3 regions of the Mesorhizobium sp. M1006 genome follow, and region 2 is predicted to be linked to each of the others. Evidence: predicted binding sites of a transcription regulator. Region 2 holds the regulator's gene; each other region holds the start of a gene.
The links. Region 2 encodes PhoB, which activates phosphate uptake and scavenging genes when phosphate is short. Its sites were predicted from a motif close to TGTCATNNANCTGTCAT; they were not measured.
Positions count from the first base shown of each region.

Region 1: ugpB (sn-glycerol-3-phosphate ABC transporter substrate-binding protein UgpB) is a predicted target of PhoB. The motif match lies at 4,643-4,659, and genes of this name have one in related genera.
Region 3: NKH60_RS01250 (esterase-like activity of phytase family protein) is a predicted target of PhoB. The motif match lies at 3,859-3,875, and genes of this name have one in related genera.

Region 1 is NZ_JAMYMZ010000012.1:68,533-74,979, forward strand. It holds gene argH (argininosuccinate lyase) at 1-1,270, opposite strand, end outside; gene tlpA (thiol:disulfide interchange protein TlpA) at 1,306-1,989, shown strand; gene NKH60_RS14225 (bifunctional diguanylate cyclase/phosphodiesterase) at 1,992-4,424, opposite strand; gene ugpB (sn-glycerol-3-phosphate ABC transporter substrate-binding protein UgpB) at 4,722-6,032, shown strand; gene ugpA (sn-glycerol-3-phosphate ABC transporter permease UgpA) at 6,114-6,447, shown strand, end outside.
Region 2 is NZ_JAMYMZ010000018.1:35,335-41,781, reverse strand. It holds gene pstA (phosphate ABC transporter permease PstA) at 1-718, shown strand, start outside; gene pstB (phosphate ABC transporter ATP-binding protein PstB) at 715-1,518, shown strand; gene phoU (phosphate signaling complex protein PhoU) at 1,551-2,258, shown strand; gene phoB (phosphate regulon transcriptional regulator PhoB) at 2,275-2,964, shown strand; gene NKH60_RS18605 (ROK family protein) at 2,974-4,218, opposite strand; gene xylF (D-xylose ABC transporter substrate-binding protein) at 4,504-5,544, shown strand; gene NKH60_RS18595 (sugar ABC transporter permease) at 5,686-6,447, shown strand, end outside.
Region 3 is NZ_JAMYMZ010000001.1:245,861-252,307, forward strand. It holds gene NKH60_RS01230 (ABC transporter permease) at 1-39, opposite strand, end outside; gene NKH60_RS01235 (sugar ABC transporter ATP-binding protein) at 56-1,582, opposite strand; gene NKH60_RS01240 (sugar ABC transporter substrate-binding protein) at 1,639-2,697, opposite strand; gene NKH60_RS01245 (TIM barrel protein) at 2,739-3,728, opposite strand; gene NKH60_RS01250 (esterase-like activity of phytase family protein) at 3,976-5,454, shown strand; gene NKH60_RS01255 (L,D-transpeptidase) at 5,601-6,386, opposite strand.

The sequences.
Region 1 (6,447 bases), on a different contig from region 2:
TACCGGGGTGAATGGACTGCAGATCCTCCAGCGAAAGCCTGTCGAGCCCGACCTTCTTCTCCTCGGCCAGCGCCACCGCCCGACCAGTGATATGGTGCGCCTCGCGGAACGGCAGGCCGAGCGTGCGCACCAGCCAGTCGGCGAGGTCGGTCGCAGTCGAATAGCCGGCGCCGGCCGCATTCTTCATCGCGGCAGTGTTCACCGTCATATCGCGCACCATGCCGGTCATCGCCGCCAGCATCAGGTCGAGCGTCTCGGCCGCGTCGAAGACGGATTCCTTGTCTTCCTGCATGTCCTTGCCATAGGTCAGCGGCATGCCCTTCATCACCGTCAGCAGGCCGACGAGATGGCCGGTGACGCGGCCGGTCTTGCCGCGCACCAGTTCGGCAGCGTCCGGGTTCTTCTTCTGCGGCATGATCGACGAACCCGTCGAGAAACTATCCGATAGCCTGACGAAGCCGAATTGCGGCGTCGACCAGATGATGATCTCTTCGGCCAGCCGCGACAGATGCGTCGCGCAGATCGCCGCCAAGCCCAGGAACTCGAGCGCGAAATCGCGGTCCGAAACACTGTCGAGCGAATTGCGCATCGGCTCGCGGAAGCCAAGCGCCTTCGCCGTCTGGTGCCGGTCGATGGGAAAGCTGGTGCCGGCGAGGGCGGCGGCGCCGAGCGGGCTTTCATCCATCCGCTCAATCGCATCGCGGACGCGCGACAGGTCGCGTGCAAACATCTCGACATAAGCCATGCAGTGGTGGCCGAAGGTCACCGGCTGCGCCGCCTGCATGTGGGTGAAGCCCGGCATCACCGTTGCCGCATGCTCCTCGGCCCGATCCAGGAACGCCGTGATCAGGCCCTTCAGCGCCTCGGTGACGCGAAAGCACTCGTCCTTGACCCACAGCCTGAGGTCGACCGCCACCTGGTCGTTGCGCGAGCGGGCGGTATGCAGGCGGCCAGCGGCGGGGCCGATCAGCTCGGCCAGACGGGCCTCGACATTCATGTGGATGTCTTCCAGCCTGGTCGAAAACTCAAATGTACCAGCCTCGATCTCTGCCAGGATCGTGTTCAGCCCGTGAGCGATTTTTTTTTGGTCGGCCGCCGAAATAATGCCCGTTTGCGCCAGCATCTGGCTATGGGCGATCGAGCCGCGAATATCTTGCGCATAGAGTTTGCGGTCGAACGAGATCGATGCGTTGATCGCTTCCATGATTGCGGCCGGACCCGAGGCAAAACGTCCGCCCCACATCTGGTTGCTGGCCTTCTTGTCGTTCATCGCTATAACCCGTGCTCCGGAGCAGTTTTTGAAAAATGGCAGACGGCAATAGATTTTTCCCGGCTTTGCGTCTCATCCTCGCCGCTTTGGTTGCGGGCGTGCTGGCCGGCGCGGTCGCGGTATATGTCAGGGAAAGCAGTTCTGGCAACAAGGCGCCCGCGCAAGTGGCCGCCGGCGGCGGCAAGGACGACGTCGCCTGCGCCGCCAAGACCGACCGTGCCAAGAAGATCGCCGCCGCTGCCACCGGCCAGGTTGCCGCGCTTTTGCCGGCGGATCCGCCGCAATCGCTGAAAAGCCTTGCCTTCAACGGCCCCGACGGCAAGCCGACGACGATCGCCGATCATGCCGGCAAGACGGTGCTGCTCAATCTGTGGGCGACATGGTGCGCACCTTGCCGCGCCGAAATGCCCGCGCTCGATGCGCTGCAGAAGGAGATGGGCAGCGATGCGTTTCAGGTTGTTGCCGTCAACGTCGATGCCGGCGACGATGCCAAACCGAAGAAGTTCCTGGAGGACACCGGCGTCAAGTCGCTCGGCTACTATCGCGATGCCACGATGGCGCTGTTCAACGACGTCAAGACGCGCGGCCTGGCGCTCGGTCTGCCGGTCACCATGCTGATCGATGGGCAAGGCTGCCTGATCGCCCATATGAATGGCCCGGCCGAATGGTCGGGGCCGGATGCCAAGCGTCTGGTCGAGGCGGCGCTTCAGCCGGGATAGGCTCAGACCGTGCGCAGGCGCGGCTTGAGCACGGCAATGCTTGCGCCGCGTCGGCTGGCGGTGCGGATTGCCGGAGCGGCCACGCCCGTCAGTTCCCCGAATGTCTCGATCGGAGCCGGTTTGCCGAGGTAGTAGCCTTGCCCGATCTCGCAAGCCTCGGCGTCTAGGAACTGCAATTCACCCGGCGTCTCGATGCCTTCTGCCAGAACCGGTAGGCCGAGACCGCGTCCAAGCCCCAGCACGGCGCGAACGATCGCCGCGAACTGGGCGTTCTTGTCGACCGATTTGATGAACGACCCGTCGATCTTGATCTTGTCGAAGGGAAAGGCGCTGAGGTTGGACAGCGAAGAATAGCCGGTGCCAAAATCGTCCATCGCCACATGCACGCCAAGCGCCTTGACCTGCCTCAAGGTTGCCAGCGCGCGCGGCATGTCCTTCACCAGGGCCGTTTCGGTGATCTCCAGTTCGAGCCTGCCGGGGGCCAGGCCGGATCTCGTCAATGCGTCGTGCACCTTGCGGCTGAAATTCGGATTGTGAAGTTGCACGGCGGAGACGTTGACGGCGACCATCAGCGGGTTTGTCCAGCGAACAGCATCGTTACAAGCCGTCGTCAGCACCCAGTCGCCGATCTGCGCGATAGCGCCACTGTCCTCGGCCACGGGGATGAAAACGGCCGGAGAAATGTCACCCCGCTCAGGGTGCTGCCAACGGACCAGGGCTTCGAAGCCGATCATCCTGCCGCCGCGGATCTCCTTCTGCGGCTGATAGACGAGGTGGAACTCCTTGCGGGCGATCGCCTGGCGCAATTCATGCTCCATCACGCGCTTGTCGCGGGCCGCGGTGCCCATGGCTATCTCGAAAAACCGATAAGTGTCCCTGCCTTCGGTTTTGGCGCGATGGAGTGCCGTGTCGGCATGGCTGATCAGGCCGGCCTGGTCTTCGGCATCCAGCGGAAAGAAGGCGATGCCGATGCTGGCCGAGACGAGGCCGGAGCCGACCGAAACCCTGTTTTCCTCCCGGATCGCCGCCAGCAAGTCCTCGGCTATCCGGCCTGCGGCCAGGGGGTCGGGGAGGTTCGGAGCTATGATGGCAAATTCATCGCCGCCGAGACGCGCGAGCATCTGTCCGTGGCGCGGGATGCCGGAAATGCAGTGCGCCAGCTTCTGCAGCATAGCATCGCCGGCCCCGTGGCCATAGAGGTCGTTGACTTGCTTGAACCGGTCGAGGTCAAGCAGCAGGAGCGCCAGATGTCCATCCTTGCCGCCACGATCCATTGAGGCGAATTCTGCTTCCAGCCGGGAAGAAAAGCTCCGCCGATTGGCAAGCCCGGTAAGCGGATCGAAATGCGCGAGGCGGAGGATCTCTTGTTCTGCCTTCTTGCGCTCACGGATGTCGCGAACGGCAAGCACCGTATGAGGCCTGCCGCAGTAGGTGATTTTCCTGGCGATCAGCTCGACAGGAATTCTCGCCCCGTCGCTGCCCCTTACCTTCGCTTCCTGCGCCTGTTCGCCGAAGCCGGACATATCGGCTGCGCTCTGTCCGTCGAAAAGCTCGCCGAATTGCATCGTGTTCAGGGTGGCTGTCGCTGTTCCGGTCAGCTTCGCCATACTGTCATTGGCGCTGACAATGCGGGTGCCATCGCAAACGATCAGACCTTCCACCGCCGCATTGGCGAGATCGTGCATGCGATCGGCCTCGAGCTTCTGGCGGCGAAAGCGCAGGTCGATCCACAGCGCGGCACCCGATAGCACAAGGATTATCAGGCTGGCGACCGCTGCGGCAAAGGCCTGGGAAATGGGCTCGATGGAATGTTCGGATATTTCAATCGAGGAATCCGGAATGATCGACACCGCAGCCATCGCGATGAAATGCAAGCTGCAAATCGCCAGCGTCAAAAGCGCGGCGCCGCCGAAAGTCGCGAGCGCTGACGGACGGCGCAAGACGACAAGGAGCGCCAGTGCCGCGAGGGTCACGCCGGCCAGAAGCGATATCGCGACAAGGAGCAGGTTCCATGCGACCCGGCCTTCGACCTCGAAAGCTGCCATGCCGATGTAGTGCATCGTCGCGATGGCGCCGCCCAGAATGGCGCCACCGACGAGGAAATGGTCGATGCCGCGGCGCAAGGTGGCGACCCACATCCCAAGCGCGGTCATGATAATGGCGGCGGCAAGCGAAAAGGCGGACAATCCCGGATTGTATGCATTCGGTATTCCCGGCGTAAACGCGGTCATGGCGATGAAATGCGTCGCCCATATGCCGAACCCGGTCGAGGCCGCGGCGATCATCAGCCAGACAAGCCGGTTTCGCTCGGTCGATCGGCCGACATGCTTAAGGAGATTAACCGCCGAGAAGCAAGAAATTCCACAGATGAGTGCGGCAAGCGCAACCAGTCTCGGATCGTGCTGACTTACAATACAATTATAGACCGTCAGCATCCTGGTTCACTCGGTCTGCCAAAATTAACAGGGGAGGTGTGACTGATTAGCTCTTGGAGATTTTAACGAATGGTTAACCCGTGGGCCATGCGGCGGGTCTTTTCGGGGGAAAACCGACGCCGCTGCGCCCAAAAAGACGGTGATGTGATTTCTGGCGCCCGGTTTCAGTAGCGAGTGCACTTTAGGAAGGAATGATGTTCATTGATCCGCAATAAAACCGTTGTCCGATTGTCATCAGCGCCACATATTGGCTTTGCGGAAGTGCCCCTTTCGCCAATGACAAACGGGAGATGAAACATGAAGTTCTTCGGCTTTGCGGCCGGTATCGCCGCCACCGTGACCCTGCTTTCCACCACCTCCGCCTTCGCCGTCACGCAGATCAGCTGGTGGCACGCCATGACCGGCGCCAACGCCGAGGTCGTCGCCAAGATCTCCAAGGATTTCAACGCCAGCCAGAGCGACTATGAGCTCGTTCCGGTGTTCAAGGGCACCTATCCGGAGACGCTGAATGCCGGCATCGCTGCCTTTCGTGCCGGGCAAGCGCCCGATATCCTCCAGGTGTTCGACGTCGGCACCGGCGTGATGATGGCGGCCGAGGGTGCGATAAAGCCGGTGGCCGATGTGATGACCGGCGCCGGGATGACTTTCGACAAGAGCCAGTATCTGCCCGGCATCGTCGGCTATTATTCGAAGCCGGACGGCACCATGCTATCGTTCCCCTACAACTCTTCCTCGCCGATCCTCTATTACAACAAGGACATCTTCCAGAAGGCAGGCCTCGACGTGAACAATCCGCCCAAGACGTGGAACGAGGTGTGGGAAGCTGCCAAGAAGATCAAGACGAGCGGCGCCGCCCCTTGCGGCTATACCTCGACCTGGCTGACCTGGATCCACCTGGAGAATTTCGCGGCGTGGAATGACGTGCCTTGGGCCACCCAGCAGAATGGCCTGGCTGGAGGTGATGTCGAACTCAAGATCAATGCGCCGATTTTCGTCAACCACTTCCAGGCGCTCGCTGGCCTGGCCAAGGACGGCACGTTCAAATATGGCGGACGCACCTCCGAAGCCAAGCAGATATTCCTCGCCGGCGAATGCGGCATCTTCACCGAATCGTCGGGCGGCCTCGGCGATATCGTCAAGTCCGGCATGAACTATGGCATCGGCCAGCTTCCGTATGATACCGACGCCAAGGGCGCACCACAGAACACGACGCCGGGTGGTGCCAGCCTGTGGGTGTTCGGCAACAAGTCGGACGAGGAATACAAGGGTGTCGCCGCCTTCTTTGCCTATCTGTCCAAGACCGATGTGCAGGAATATCTGCACCAGAAGTCGGGATACCTGCCTGTGACGCTCGCCGCGTATGAGGCGACGAAGAAATCAGGCTTCTATGACAAAAACCCCGGCCGCGAGACACCCATCCTGCAGATGACGGGCAAGGCGCCGACCGACAACTCGAAGGGCGTGCGCCTGCCGAATCTGCCGCAGGTGCGCGATATCCAGAACGAGGAGCTGGAGAAGATGCTGGCCGGCCAGCAAACCGCCCAGCAGGCACTCGACAATGCGGTTGCGCGCGGCAACGTCGCGATCAAGGAAGCGCTGGAGAACTGACGGGATTATCTCGGTTAGTCGGTTGGAATATCGCCCACGCGGGCTCGCGTGGGCGACACCTGGATAGCGAGGGAAATCAGCCTGTCTCCACGCGTCGTATTTCCCAACAAGATCCTGCCCTACCTGCTGGTGGCGCCACAGCTCGCCATCACCCTGGTTTTCTTCTACTGGCCGGCCGGTCAGGCGCTTTACCAGTCGATGCTCAGGCAAGACCCGTTCGGGCTGAAGAGCAGGTTCGTCTGGTTTGCCAATTTCCGGAAGGTGCTGGCCGATCCGGCCTACCTCAACTCGATCAAGGTCACCGTAGTGTTCTCTCTTGCGACCGCGATCGTTGCCATGGTTGTGGCCCTGCTGCTCGCGGTCATGGCCGAGAAGGCCGTGCGCGGCAAAGGCCTCTACCGCACACTGTTGATAT
Region 2 (6,447 bases):
AGCCGGGCTTTCGCTCGCGGTCTTCACCGAGATGACGCCACCACCGGGCGAGGCCGGCGGCTTGCTCAATGCCATCACGGGCAGCCTGCTGATGACGATCATCGCCGTTGTCGTCGGCACGCCGATCGGCGTGCTGGCGGGAACCTACATGGCCGAGTATGGACGCTTTTCGCGCATCACCACCGTCGTCCGCTTCATCAACGACATCCTGTTGTCGGCGCCGTCGATCATCATAGGCTTGTTTGTCTATGAGCTGATGGTGCGGCCAATGGGACATTTCTCGGCCATTGCCGGCGCCGTTGCGCTTGCCATCCTGGTCATTCCGGTGGTCGTGCGCACCACTGAAGACATGCTCAACCTGGTGCCGAACGCGTTGCGTGAAGCCGGTGCCGCGATCGGCGCGCCACGCTGGGTGGTGATCCGTTCGGTCGCCTACCGCGCCGCATTGTCCGGCATCGTCACCGGCATATTGCTGGCGATAGCACGCATTTCCGGCGAGACGGCGCCGCTGCTCTTCACCGCGCTCAACAACCAGTTCTGGAGCAGCAATATCAACGCGCCGATGGCCAGCCTGCCGGTGACCATCTTCCAGTTCGCTCTCAGCCCTTACGAGGAATGGCAGCAACTGGCGTGGACCGGCGCACTCATAATCACCCTGACGGTTCTGGGCTTGAGCATCCTCGCCCGCAGCCTTACCGGACGCAGAGAGGACAGATGACACAGATGTTGTCCCCAGACATGACGATGGCCGAAACGGTCGCCGAGAAGACGAAGATCGAGGTCAAGAACCTCAACTTCTACTACGGCCAGAGCAAGGCGCTGAAGGACATCAGCCTGTCGCTGCCCGAGCGCAGCGTCACGGCCTTCATCGGCCCTTCGGGCTGCGGGAAATCGACGCTGCTGCGTGTGTTCAACCGCATCTATGAGCTCTACCCAAAACAGACGGCCGAGGGCCAGGTGCTGCTCGACGGCAAGAACATTCTCGACCGGTCGCAGGATCTCAACCTCCTCAGGACCAAGATCGGCATGGTGTTCCAGAAGCCGACGCCGTTCCCGATGTCGATCTACGAGAACATCGCCTTCGGCGTCAGGCTCTACGAGAACCTCGGCAAGTCCGAGATGGACGGCCGCGTCGAACAGGCGTTGAAGCGCGCCGCGCTGTGGAGCGAGGTCAAGGACAAGCTCAACGCCAGCGGCTTGAGCCTGTCCGGCGGCCAGCAGCAGCGGCTCTGTATCGCCCGCACCGTGGCGGTGAAGCCGGAAGTCATTCTGCTCGACGAACCGGCTTCGGCGCTCGACCCGCTGTCGACTGCCAAGATCGAGGAACTGATCGACGAATTGCAAGCCGACTACACGATCGTCATCGTCACCCACAACATGCAGCAGGCGGCGCGCGTGTCGCGCCAGACGGCGTTCATGTATCTGGGTGAACTGGTCGAGTTCGACCGGACCGAGAAGATATTCACGTCGCCCCGCGAGAAGCGCACGCAGGACTACATCACTGGCCGCTTCGGCTGAGCCGTTCCGATCATGCATATGAGGACAGGACCATGGGCGAACACACAGTCGCTTCTTTCGACGAGGATCTCGAGCAGATCAGCAAGCTGATCCGCGACATGGCCGACCTCGCCGGTTCGATGGTCGGCGGGGCAACCAAGGCGCTGTTGAATTCCGACAACGTGCTGGCGCAACGCGTCGTTTCCGACGACGCCATCATGGATGCGCGTCAACGCGAACTGGACGACCGCGCCATCACCCTGATCGCCAAACGCCAGCCGATGGCCCACGATCTTCGCCATGTGGTCGGAGCGATCCGCATGGCGGGCGACCTCGAACGCATCGGCGACCTTGCCAAGAATATCGCCAAGCGCGTGAGTGCGGTCGGCCTCAGCGCCACGCCGCGGGACCTGTCGCATTCCATCGACGCGATGGCGCAGCTGGTTCTCATCCAGGTGCAGGGTGTCATCGAGGAATATGCTGCAGGCGATGCGGCCGCGTTGGCCAAGCTTCGTGCCGCCGACGAGCGCATCGACGTTAAATACACGTCCGTGTTCCGCGAGCTGTTGACCTACATGATGGAAGATCCGCGCAACATCACCGCTTGCACGCACCTGCTGTTCTGCGCCAAGAATCTGGAGCGGATCGGCGACCATGTCACCAACATCGCCGAAAATGCGTATTATGTGCTGACCGGCGAGCAATTGCCGGTCAATCGTCCGAAGCAGGACGAAACGACAATGTCCGCACCGGTGACATGATGGGGGTGCCCAGCCGATGATCGCACCACGCATAATGGTGGTGGAGGACGAGGAGCCGTTGGGTGTGCTGCTCCGCTACAATCTCGAATCCGAAGGCTACCAGGTCGAGGTGGTGACACGCGGCGACGAAGCCGAGATCCGTTTGCAGGAGAATGTGCCCGACCTTTTGGTGCTCGACTGGATGATACCAGCGGTTTCCGGCATCGAGCTCTGTCGTCGGTTGCGGGTGCGCCCCGAAACCGAGCGGCTGCCGATCATCATGCTGACCGCGCGCGGCGAGGAGAGCGACCGGGTGCGCGGTCTTTCGACCGGCGCCGACGACTATCTGGTCAAGCCGTTTTCGACACCGGAATTCATGGCCAGGGTCAAGGCGCTGCTGCGGCGCGCCAAGCCGGAAGTGCTGTCCAGCGTGCTGAAGGTCGGCGACATCGTGCTCGATCGCGAATCGCACAGGGTCTATCGCAAGAAGAGCGAAATCAGGCTCGGGCCGACCGAATTCCGGCTGCTCGAGTTCATGATGCGGCATCCGGGCCGTGTCTTCTCGCGCAGCCAGTTACTCGATAATGTCTGGGGGGAGACAATCTACATCGACGAACGCACCGTCGACGTGCATGTCGGGCGGCTGCGCAAAGCCGTCAACAACGGCCGGATGCCGGATGTCATCCGCACCATCCGCGGCGCCGGCTATGCGATCAGGGAAGATTGACCCGCCTGGTCAGGCTACGTTCTTTCTGACGCTGGGCCTCATTTGCGCGCCCGGCGCGAAAATCTCCTGGTCGACGAAGCTTAACGCCCGCATCGCGCAGCCTTCGCGGATCAGAGGCAATTCGTTCGGCTCTGTATCGAAGGAGATCGAGCCTGAATGCTGGCCGCCGGCGGTCTGGGCGATTGCCTTCCGCAAGGCCGGCTCGATCAGATCGAAGGCGGCGGCACTGGCGCCGACCATCGCGACCGGTGCCGGATCGATCAGCGCGAACAGCGAGCCGAGACCGAAACCCAGCGCTTCGCCGGCCTTGCGGTAGGCCTCGCGTTCCGGCCCATCTTTCTCGCGCGCCCGGGCCGCCAGTGCGCGCATGTCGGCGTCGCTGACGTCGGCGACCGGTTCGCTGTCTTCGCTCATCTGCCTGGCGTTGCGCCAGATGGCGTAGTTGCCGGCATACGCCTCGATGCAGCCGCGCCGCCCGCAACGGCAGAGCGCGCCGCCCGGACGATGGATCATGTGGCCAAATTCGCCGCCCGAGGAATGCGTCCCGGTGAACAGTTCGCCCTTCAGCACCAGCCCCATGCCGATGCCATGCGAAAGCAGGATGGCGATGAAGTCATCGCGATAGCGATCCGGATTGCGCCAGCGCAAAGCCACCGCCATCATGTTGCAGTCGTTCTCCACCGTTGCCGGGATGCCGAATTCGTCCTCCAGCATGTCGGCAAAGGCGATGTCGGTCTGCGGCGTGATCGGCGACCACAGCATGGCGCGTGCAGGGGAGTCGGTAATGCCCTGAATCGCCAGGGCGATGCGGGCGACACTGCGGACGTCAAGATCTGGATCCTGCAGCCGGCGCCGGACGATGGCCATGCATTCACGGATCAGCTCGTCGCGCGGCATAGTCAGCGTGTCCAGCCGGCGCTGTTCCTCGGCGACCACCTGTCCCGTGTAGTCGATAATGGCGGCCGAAAGGAAATTCAGCGACAACACCACGGTCAGCACCGCCGCCGCTTCCGGGTTGAGGGCGAGGCCGACTTGCGGACGACCGCGTTTCAACGAAACGGGCTCACTTGGCTTGCTCTCGGCGAGGATGCCTTCCCGTATCAGGTCGGAAGAAATCGCCGATATGGTCGAATGACTGAGGCCGGTGGTAGCTGCGATCTCAGTACGCGATGGCTGGCCGGCCCGGCGCACCGCCGAGATCACCATCGCCCGGTTGCGCCGGCGCAAATCGTCATGGCGGATTCCGACCGACATTGTTTTGCTTTCCTCCCGGTTGCCGCGGCCGCTCATGAACCGGAAGCCGTCGGTAATGTCCGACAAATAGTGTCGGATGAGGCAAATAGTGTCAGATGCAGGTGGCGCTGTCATCGTTTATTCCGACGCTCGAAAAAACTCGCAGAGTCATCAAAATCCATCAGAATCGATGTTGACAGCAGCCGGAGATCGGACCAGTATTTTTTCGAGGCTCGAAAAAATTAGAGCTTCTAAGCTGGTCTTTGAGCCAATTGGTCACGCCGTACGCGGCGCAGGGAGGATATGATGAAGAAATTCACGACCGCCATTCTGGCGAGTGTCGCCATGACGCTGGCGCTGGCGTCGGTGGCGCAGGCTAAAGACAAGGTCATCGGCGTTTCCTGGTCGAACTTCCAGGAAGAGCGCTGGAAGACCGACGAGGCCGCAATGAAGGCGGCCATCGAGGCCGCAGGCGACAAGTATATTTCCGCCGACGCACAGTCCAACCCCGGCAAGCAGCTCACCGACGTCGAGAGCCTGATCTCGCAGGGCGCCAACGCACTGATCATCCTGGCGCAGGACGCCTCGGCCATCGGGCCGGCCGTGCAAAAGGCGCTGGACGAAGGTATTCCGGTTGTCGGCTACGACCGGCTGATCGAGAACAAGGACGTCTTTTACCTGACCTTCGACAACAAGGAAGTCGGCCGCATGCAGGCCCGGGAAGTCTTCAAGGTGAAGCCGGAAGGCAACTATGTCTTCATCAAGGGTTCGGGTTCCGATCCGAATGCCGATTTCCTGTTTGCCGGTTCGATGGAGGTGCTGAAGGCGGCAATAGACAGCGGCAAGATCAAGAATGTCGGCGAGGCCTATACCGACGGCTGGCTGCCGGCCAACGCTCAGAAGAACATGGAACAGTTCCTGACCGCCAACGACAACAAGGTCGATGCCGTGGTCGCGGCCAATGACGGCACTGCCGGCGGCGTCGTCGCCGCGCTGACAGCGCAAGGGCTGGCCGGATCGGTTCCGGTTTCGGGCCAGGACGGCGACCACGCCGCGCTGAACCGCATCGCGCTCGGCACACAGACCGTGTCGGTGTGGAAGGATGCGCGCGAGCTCGGCAAGAATGCCGCCGAGATCGCCTCGCAGCTGGCCGACGGCAAGCAGATGACCGACATTGCCGGCGTGAAGGATTTCACCACGCCCGGCGGCAATACCGTCAAGTCGCTGTTCCTGACCCCGGTCGCCATCACCAAGGACAACCTCAACGTCGTCATCGACGCCGGCTGGATCAAGAAAGAAGAGGTCTGCGCCGGCGTGACGGCTGGCACTGTTGCAGTCTGCAACTGAGCCGACGTTTCCGAGAAGTCCGAACGCCGCGGCCGCTCGCCGCGGCGTTTTTCAACAAGAGTTGTTTTTCCGCTTCCGGCGGATAACTTCTAGGCTGCTTCCGGCATCCGCGGCAGACGGCAACCCGGCGGGAGAAACATCATGACCGACACGACGTCCAACACGCCGGTCGACAGCACGGCAGACCGGGCACGGGAATCCGAGCTCGGCATCGTTGCCCGATTTCTCAAGGCAACCGAACTCGACACGCGCATGCTCGGCATGGTCGGCGCGCTGCTGGTCATCTGGGTCGGCCTGCATGTCATTTCCAGCGTACGGCTCGGCGTCAATCCGTTCGACTTCGACAGCCGGACCTTCCTGACGCCACGCAATCTCTGGAACCTGTCGGTGCAGACTTCCGCCGTGGCCATAATGGCCGCCGGAATGGTGCTGGTTATCGTCATGCGCAATATCGACCTGTCGGTCGGTTCCGCCGAAGGTCTGATCGGCGTGGTCATGGGCTTTGCGCAGGTGCATTTCCTGGTGCGAATGATCGGTCTGCAATTAGGCAATCCCTGGATCTGGATCCTGGCACTGGCCATCGGCCTGGCGCTTGGCCTTCTGATCGGAGCGTTCCAGGGATACATCATCGCTTATCTCGAGGTGCCGGCCTTCATCGTGACGCTGGGCGGCCTTCTGGTCTGGCGGGGTGCCGCATGGTGGGTCGCCAGCGGTCAGACGATTGCGCCGCTTGATGCCACTTTCCAGCTGATGGGGGGCGGGCCGGCGGGTTCGATCGGCGCGCGATGGAGCTGGATCGTCGGAATTGTCGCGTGCCTAGCGGTTGTGTTCATGCTGCTCAACGGGCGGGTGCAGCGCAAGCGGTTCCGCTTTCCGTTGCGCCCGATCTGGGCCGAGACGTTC
Region 3 (6,447 bases), on a different contig from region 2:
CCTTGGGCGCGCTGCTGTGTGTTGGGTTATATCGGTCATCGGCTGGTCCTGTCCGTTATGCACCGGCCCGATGGCCTTGCGCCTTGCCGGCCTCAATCTCCGTTTGGGGTATGGCGTACGCGGCGATCGCCTGTTCGCTGAGACTTGCGCGGCCCAGTTCGGCGGCGACCGTGCCGTCGCGCATGACCAGCACGCGGTCGGCGAGCCGGATCACCTCGGGGAGTTCGGACGACACGACGATTACCGAATGGCCTTCGGCGGCGAGTTCCTCGATCAGGTGGTAGATCTCCGCCTTGGCGCCGACATCGATGCCGCGCGTCGGTTCGTCGAACAGAAGGATCCGCGTTCCCGCCGCCAGCCAGCGGCCCATGATCGCTTTCTGCTGGTTGCCGCCGCTGAACAGGCGGATCGGCCGGTCGAGCAGGAACGGCCTGAGATTGACCCGCTTCATCTTCTCGGCCGCGACCCGTTTCAGCCTTTTGTGATCGATGACGCCGCGCGGCGCGAACACGCCCATCGAGGCCAGCGCCATGTTGCTGGAGATCGACCGCAACGGCACGATGCCTTCGCGCTTGCGCTCCTCCGGCACCAGACCGATGCCGGCCGCGATCGCGTCGCGCGGACTGGAAAGCTTTACCGCCGCGCCGTCGATCTCTATTGCGCCTGATGAGGCCCGGTCGGCGCCGGCCAGCAGCCGCAGCAGTTCGGTGCGGCCCGAGCCGACCAGGCCAGCAACGCCCAGCACCTCGCCGCGATGCAGGTCGAACGAAACGTCACGGACCTTGGTTGCCGAGGCGAGGCCACGCACGCTCAGCCTGATCTCGGGAGAAGCATGCGAGCGGTGTTGTTCCTGGGCAAGCTCGCGGCCGACCATCATCGAAACGACGGCCTTTTCCGACACCTGCGCGAGATCGACGGTTTCGACCACAACGCCGTCGCGCATGATGGTTGCGCGCTGGCAGATGCCGAACACCTCGTCCAGCTTGTGCGAGACATAGACGACGGCGACACCGTCGCGTGCCAGACCGGCAATAACTTCCGCCAGCCGTTCGAACTCGCTCGGCGTGAGGCTCGACGTCGGCTCGTCCATCGCCACGATCCTGGCGCGGTCGAGCAGCGCCCGCGCGATCTCGACGATCTGCCGCTGCGCCACCTTCAGGCTGCCAAGCGGGGCTGCCGGATCGATGGTCGGGTCGATGGCGGCCAGCGCTTCCGCAGCGCGGCTCTCCTGCTCGCGCCGTGCGACGAAGACGCCGCCGCGCGTCAACGGATGGCCGAGGAACATGTTCTGGGCGACGCTGAGGCGTGGCACCTGCTGTAATTCCTGATGGATCATCGCCACGCCGGCTGCGCGTGCGGCGACCGGATTGTTCAGCATCACCGGCTTGCCGTCGATCAGCACGCTTCCCGCCGTCGGTCGGTAGACGCCTGACAGTATGCGCAGCAGCGTCGATTTGCCGGCGCCGTTTTCACCGAGCAGGCCATGGATCTCGCCGGCGCCGACCGAAAACGACACTTCGCTCAGCGCCCGCACAGCCGGAAACTCTTTGGAAATGCCCTCGAATTGCAGCCGCGCTGACATTGCTTCGGTTCTCCAGGCAAGGTGCCGACCCAAGGCCGGCACCTGCCGGCCCTGCTCTACTGGCCCGCTGCCGCGTCCTCGAGCAGCGCCTTGCGCACGGCATCGCCGCCGCCGGAGTAACGGTCGGCATTGTCCTTGGTGATCAGCGCCTGCGGCGTGGCAACGACGCGCGGCAGCTTCTGCCCGGCCACCAGCCGCAGCGCAGATTCCAGCGCCACCTCGCCGGTCAGCACCGGGAATGAATCGACGGTGCCGGTCAGCTCGCCGGCGCGGATCGAGGCATAGGCGTCGGAGATGCCGTCGGTGCCGAAGACCGCAACCTTGTCCTGCAGCCCGGCAGCCTTGACCGCCTCGACGATGCCCAGCGCCATGCCGTCATTGTTGGCATAGAAGCCGATCAGGTCGGGGTGCTGTTGCAGGATGTTGGTGGCCGCGTCGTAGGAGGTCTGGCGATCCCAGTTACCGGGGACGCTGGCGACGACGTCGAACTTGCCGGCCTCGGTGATCGTTGTCTTGAAACCATCGGTGCGCTGGACGGCGGCGTAGACGCCGGCCTGGCCTTCGACGATGGCGACCTTGCCGCCGTCCGGCCGGTTCTTGATGAACCATTTGGCGACGCGCACGCCGTTGTCGCGCTGGACATTACCGACATAATGCTCGGCCTGCGGGATGACCGCGTCGTTGACGTTGACCACCGGCACGTTGGCCGCCTTGGCCTGTTCCATGATCGGCTGCAGGTTGGAGTCGGTCTGCGGCGAGACGAGCAGCACGTTGTAGCCCTGTGTGACCAGGCCTTCGGCGATGGTGAGCTGACCGAGCTGGTCGCCCTCGCTCTGCGCTGCCTGGTAGACGACGGGCACGCCGGTGCGGTCGCCGAACGACTTGTAGCCCTCCCCCAGCGAGCGCCAGTATTCATTGGTCAGCGTCTTGGAGACCGCACCCGCCTTGGTACCCTCGGGCAACTTGGGGAACGCCCCGAACTTGGCCTCGAGCTGCGACCAGTCGATGCGATCCTTCTCGGTGTCGGAATTGAGCGGCGCGAGGTCCGCGGAAAAAGCCGAGCCGATGGACAGCGCCATCAGGGCAGCGGCAGCGGTGGCAAGTAGAAATTTCATGATCTTCCTCCCTTGTTGAAAAACGGTCTATGCCGCCGGCCTCAGCTGTCCGGCCCGAGCATGGCTTCCTGGATGATGGCCTGCGAGGCGACCGCGTCCTGACGGTCGACGGCACTGGACAGGCGATTGTCCTTTTCCAGCCGATCGACGAAGCGCAGCATGCGCTTGACAGTCGCGATGTTGACTTCGCATTCGTGGACCGGGTCGAGCCCGGTCATGTCGGGGAACGTGTCGAAGTAGATGGCGCCGGCATAGCCGTCTCGACGGATCTGCTTGAGCAGCTCGATCGTCTGCAGCGTATGCACGGCCCCGACCATCAGGCCGTCGTCGCGCTTGGCGTAGCCGTCGTTGAGATGCACGCCGAGCAGCTTGCTGTGTCGCGCCACGAGTGCTGCGGCAAAGGCCGGCTGCTCGTCGGCATAGAGCACATGGGCGAAATCGAGCGTCACGCCGAGATTTGGCAGGCCGATCTCGCGGATCGCCAGCAATGTAGTCGCCGCATCTGGCATCAGGCTGTAGGAGCGCGGCTCGTTGGGTTTGTATTCAAGGCTGATTTGGCAGCCCGGATCATGCGCCGCAACTTCACGAATGCCATCGATTTCGTGTTGCCAGAGCGCTGCGTAGTCCACCTGGAAGGCATAGTCGAAGCCATCCTGCCCGAGCCACAAGGTCATCAGGCTGGCGCCCGCCTCGCGCGTGGCGTCGATGCCGGCCTTGGTCAGGTCGATGGCTTCGCGGCGAATGGCAGGATCCGGGTTGGTGAAGGCGCCGAGCTTGAAAGCCGGATTGGAATAGTAGCGCATGGCGAAACCATTGATGGAAAGCCCGATATCGCCGAGTTTGCGCGCTATTTCCGCAGGCTTTTCATCGACATGGTCGGGGAAGTTGAGGTCGAGATCGGTCAACTCCGCAACCTTCGCCGCACGTGCCGCCATTTGCAGCATGGACGGTTTGCCGACAAGATCGGGCCACTCGGCCTGTGGCCGCGAGGCAAAGGAATTGAGGCGGGTGGCGAAACGATAGGCAGTCATCGGGGACCTTTCATTGTCATAACTTTACATTAGAACGATTATTTGTAAAGTTGTTAATTGCTCGCTCGGCGACGACGAATTCGCCATACCCAGGCCAGTTGCGACCACGGGGGACAAGCAAGCGCGGCACTGTCACGCAAGTATCATGTTCGCGTCCTAGATCGCTTCTCCGAAGGCTTTCGCGGCATCCTTGATGCGACGCGGCGCTTTTTCAGATCCCGGCAGCTTTGTCTCAAAGAGGATACCCATGAAAAACCTGCACCGAACCGCGTCCCTCGCCGTCGCGCTGGCGATGTTCACCGCCTTGACCCCGGCCTTGGCAGAAAACGCCGCGACCGTCGGCGGCGTCAGCTTCGTCAACAAGGGCATGGTCGGTGTCGGCCGCATCCCGGCCAGCCAGAAGGACAAGTTCGGCGAGACGTTTGGCTCGGGCTCGGGCATGTCGATCGACGCTGCCGGCTGGACACATGGCGCCGATGGCTACAAGGGCTCGCTATGGCTGCTGCCGGATCGCGGCTACAATGTCGTCGGCACCACCGATTACCGTCCGCGCCTCAACACGATCGCCATCGAGTTCGCCCCGATCGCGCCGGGTGCGGCACCGGCCACCGGCCAGGAACAATCGGGCCTCAAGGCGACGCTTGCAGACACCATCCTTTTGACCGACGACAAGGGTACCGACGCAACCGGCCTCGATCCGCTCAACGGCGTGCGTGCCGCGACCGACGACATGCCGATCCTGCCCGAAGCCAACGGCAAGCTCGCGCTCGATAACGAAGCGATCGCGCGGCTGCCCGACGGCACGCTGTTCATCTCGGACGAATACGGTCCGAACATCTACCGCTTCTCCGCCGATGGGCGTCTGATGTCGGCAACGCAGCCGCCGGCGGCGCTTGTCCCGATGCGTCACGGGACGCCAAACTTTGCTTCCAACAATCCGGGACTTGGCGCGGCAGACCCAGATCCGAAGGATCCCGAAACCGGCCGTCAGAACAACCAGGGCCTCGAAGGCATGGCGCTGACGCCGGACGGGAAGTTCCTGATTGCCGTGCTGCAGTCGGCCCCAAGGCAGGATGGCGGCGATTCCGCCTCGACGCGTCAGAACACGCGCGCGCTGGTCTACGATGCCTCGGATCCCGGCCAGCTCAAGCTCGCGCATGAATATGTCGTGCCGCTGCCGATGTTCACCGATGCCAAGGGCAAAACCAAGATCGCCGCGCAGAGCGAAATCGTGGCGCTGTCGGACAAGACCTTCCTGATGCTGGCGCGCGACAGCGGCAATGGCCAGGGGCTGAAGGGCGACACCTCGCTCCACCGCGAGATCAGCGTCGTCGATCTGTCTGCGGCAACCGATGTCGCCGGCACAGAATTCGACAAGGACAAGCCGCTGGCGCCCAAGGGTGAGCTCGATCCATCGGTGACGCCGGCCAAGCTGACGCCGCTCATTGACATCAACGACAAGACCGAGCTCGGCCGCTTCGGGCTGCACAATGGCGCGCCCAACGACCGCAACAACCTTTCGGAGAAGTGGGAGGCGATGTCGGTGGTGAGCGTCCTCGATCCGACACTGCCCGACGACTATTTCCTGTTCGTCGCCAATGACAATGACTTCCTCACGCAGGACGGCTTCCAGGTAGGCGCGGCCTACAAGGCCGAGGATGGCGCCGATGTCGACACCATGTTCCTGGTCTATCAGGTCACGCTCCCAGGCCTCGCCAAGAAGTAGCGGCACCCATACAGGCGGACGCGCGGAACGCGTCCGCCTGAGCTGGCGCGATTGAGCGGTCGTGCCCTTCAGTTGCGGCTCGCCCGCGCAAGGACGGTGTCCCAGTGCGTTGCAAAACCTGCGACTGACGATCCAGTCGAAGGCACTTACCTCAACATCTCCGCGTCCTTTGGCACGCCGGCATCGATCGGCTCGGCCGTCCTGTTCGACACGGCGGCGATCTTCCCGGCGGCCGACAGGTTCGGGCGCACGAAGACCGGCGCGACGCCGTCGACGCGGCTGTAGAGGTCGATAATGTCCTGATTCATGAAGCGCACACAGCCGGAGGAAGCGTTCTTCCCAATGGAATCCCACTCCGGCGTGCCGTGCAGCCTATACATCGTGTCCTTGCCGTCACGGAAGAGATACAGCGCGCGGGCACCAAGCGGGCTCTGCGGGCCGGGCGGCATGCCGTCCTTGTATTTCGCCAGTTCCGGCCGGCGTTGGATCATTTCCGGCGGCGGCGTCCAGACCGGCCACTTCTTCCTCGCCTGTACCACGGCGCTGCCGGTCCATCCGAAACCGGCCTTGCCGAGGCTGACGCCATAGCGAATTGCCTTGCCGCCGTCGCGCACCAGATAGAGGAAGTGCTCGGAAGTATCGACGACGATCGTGCCGGGTTTTTCTCCAGTCGGGTCGGCCACGATTTGACGCACGAATTTCGGATCGACCTTGGCTACCGGGATTGCCGGCAGTTGATAGCCCTCGTCCATGCGCGCGGCATACATGCTTGCGGCATCGCCGAAAGCCGGATCGCTTGGTGCCGCGGGCACCGGCGCCGCCACGTCCGTCGTAGTGCACGACGAAAGAGCCACGGAGGCCGCGCCCAGAGCGGATGCACCAAGAAAGGCGCGCCGGTTCAGGCGCTCAAAAAACAACGGAATATCGGACATGAGCCCCCCGGCCTACCCATGAGATCCAGGAAAATGCGGCCCCACGCGTGCGGGATCAATA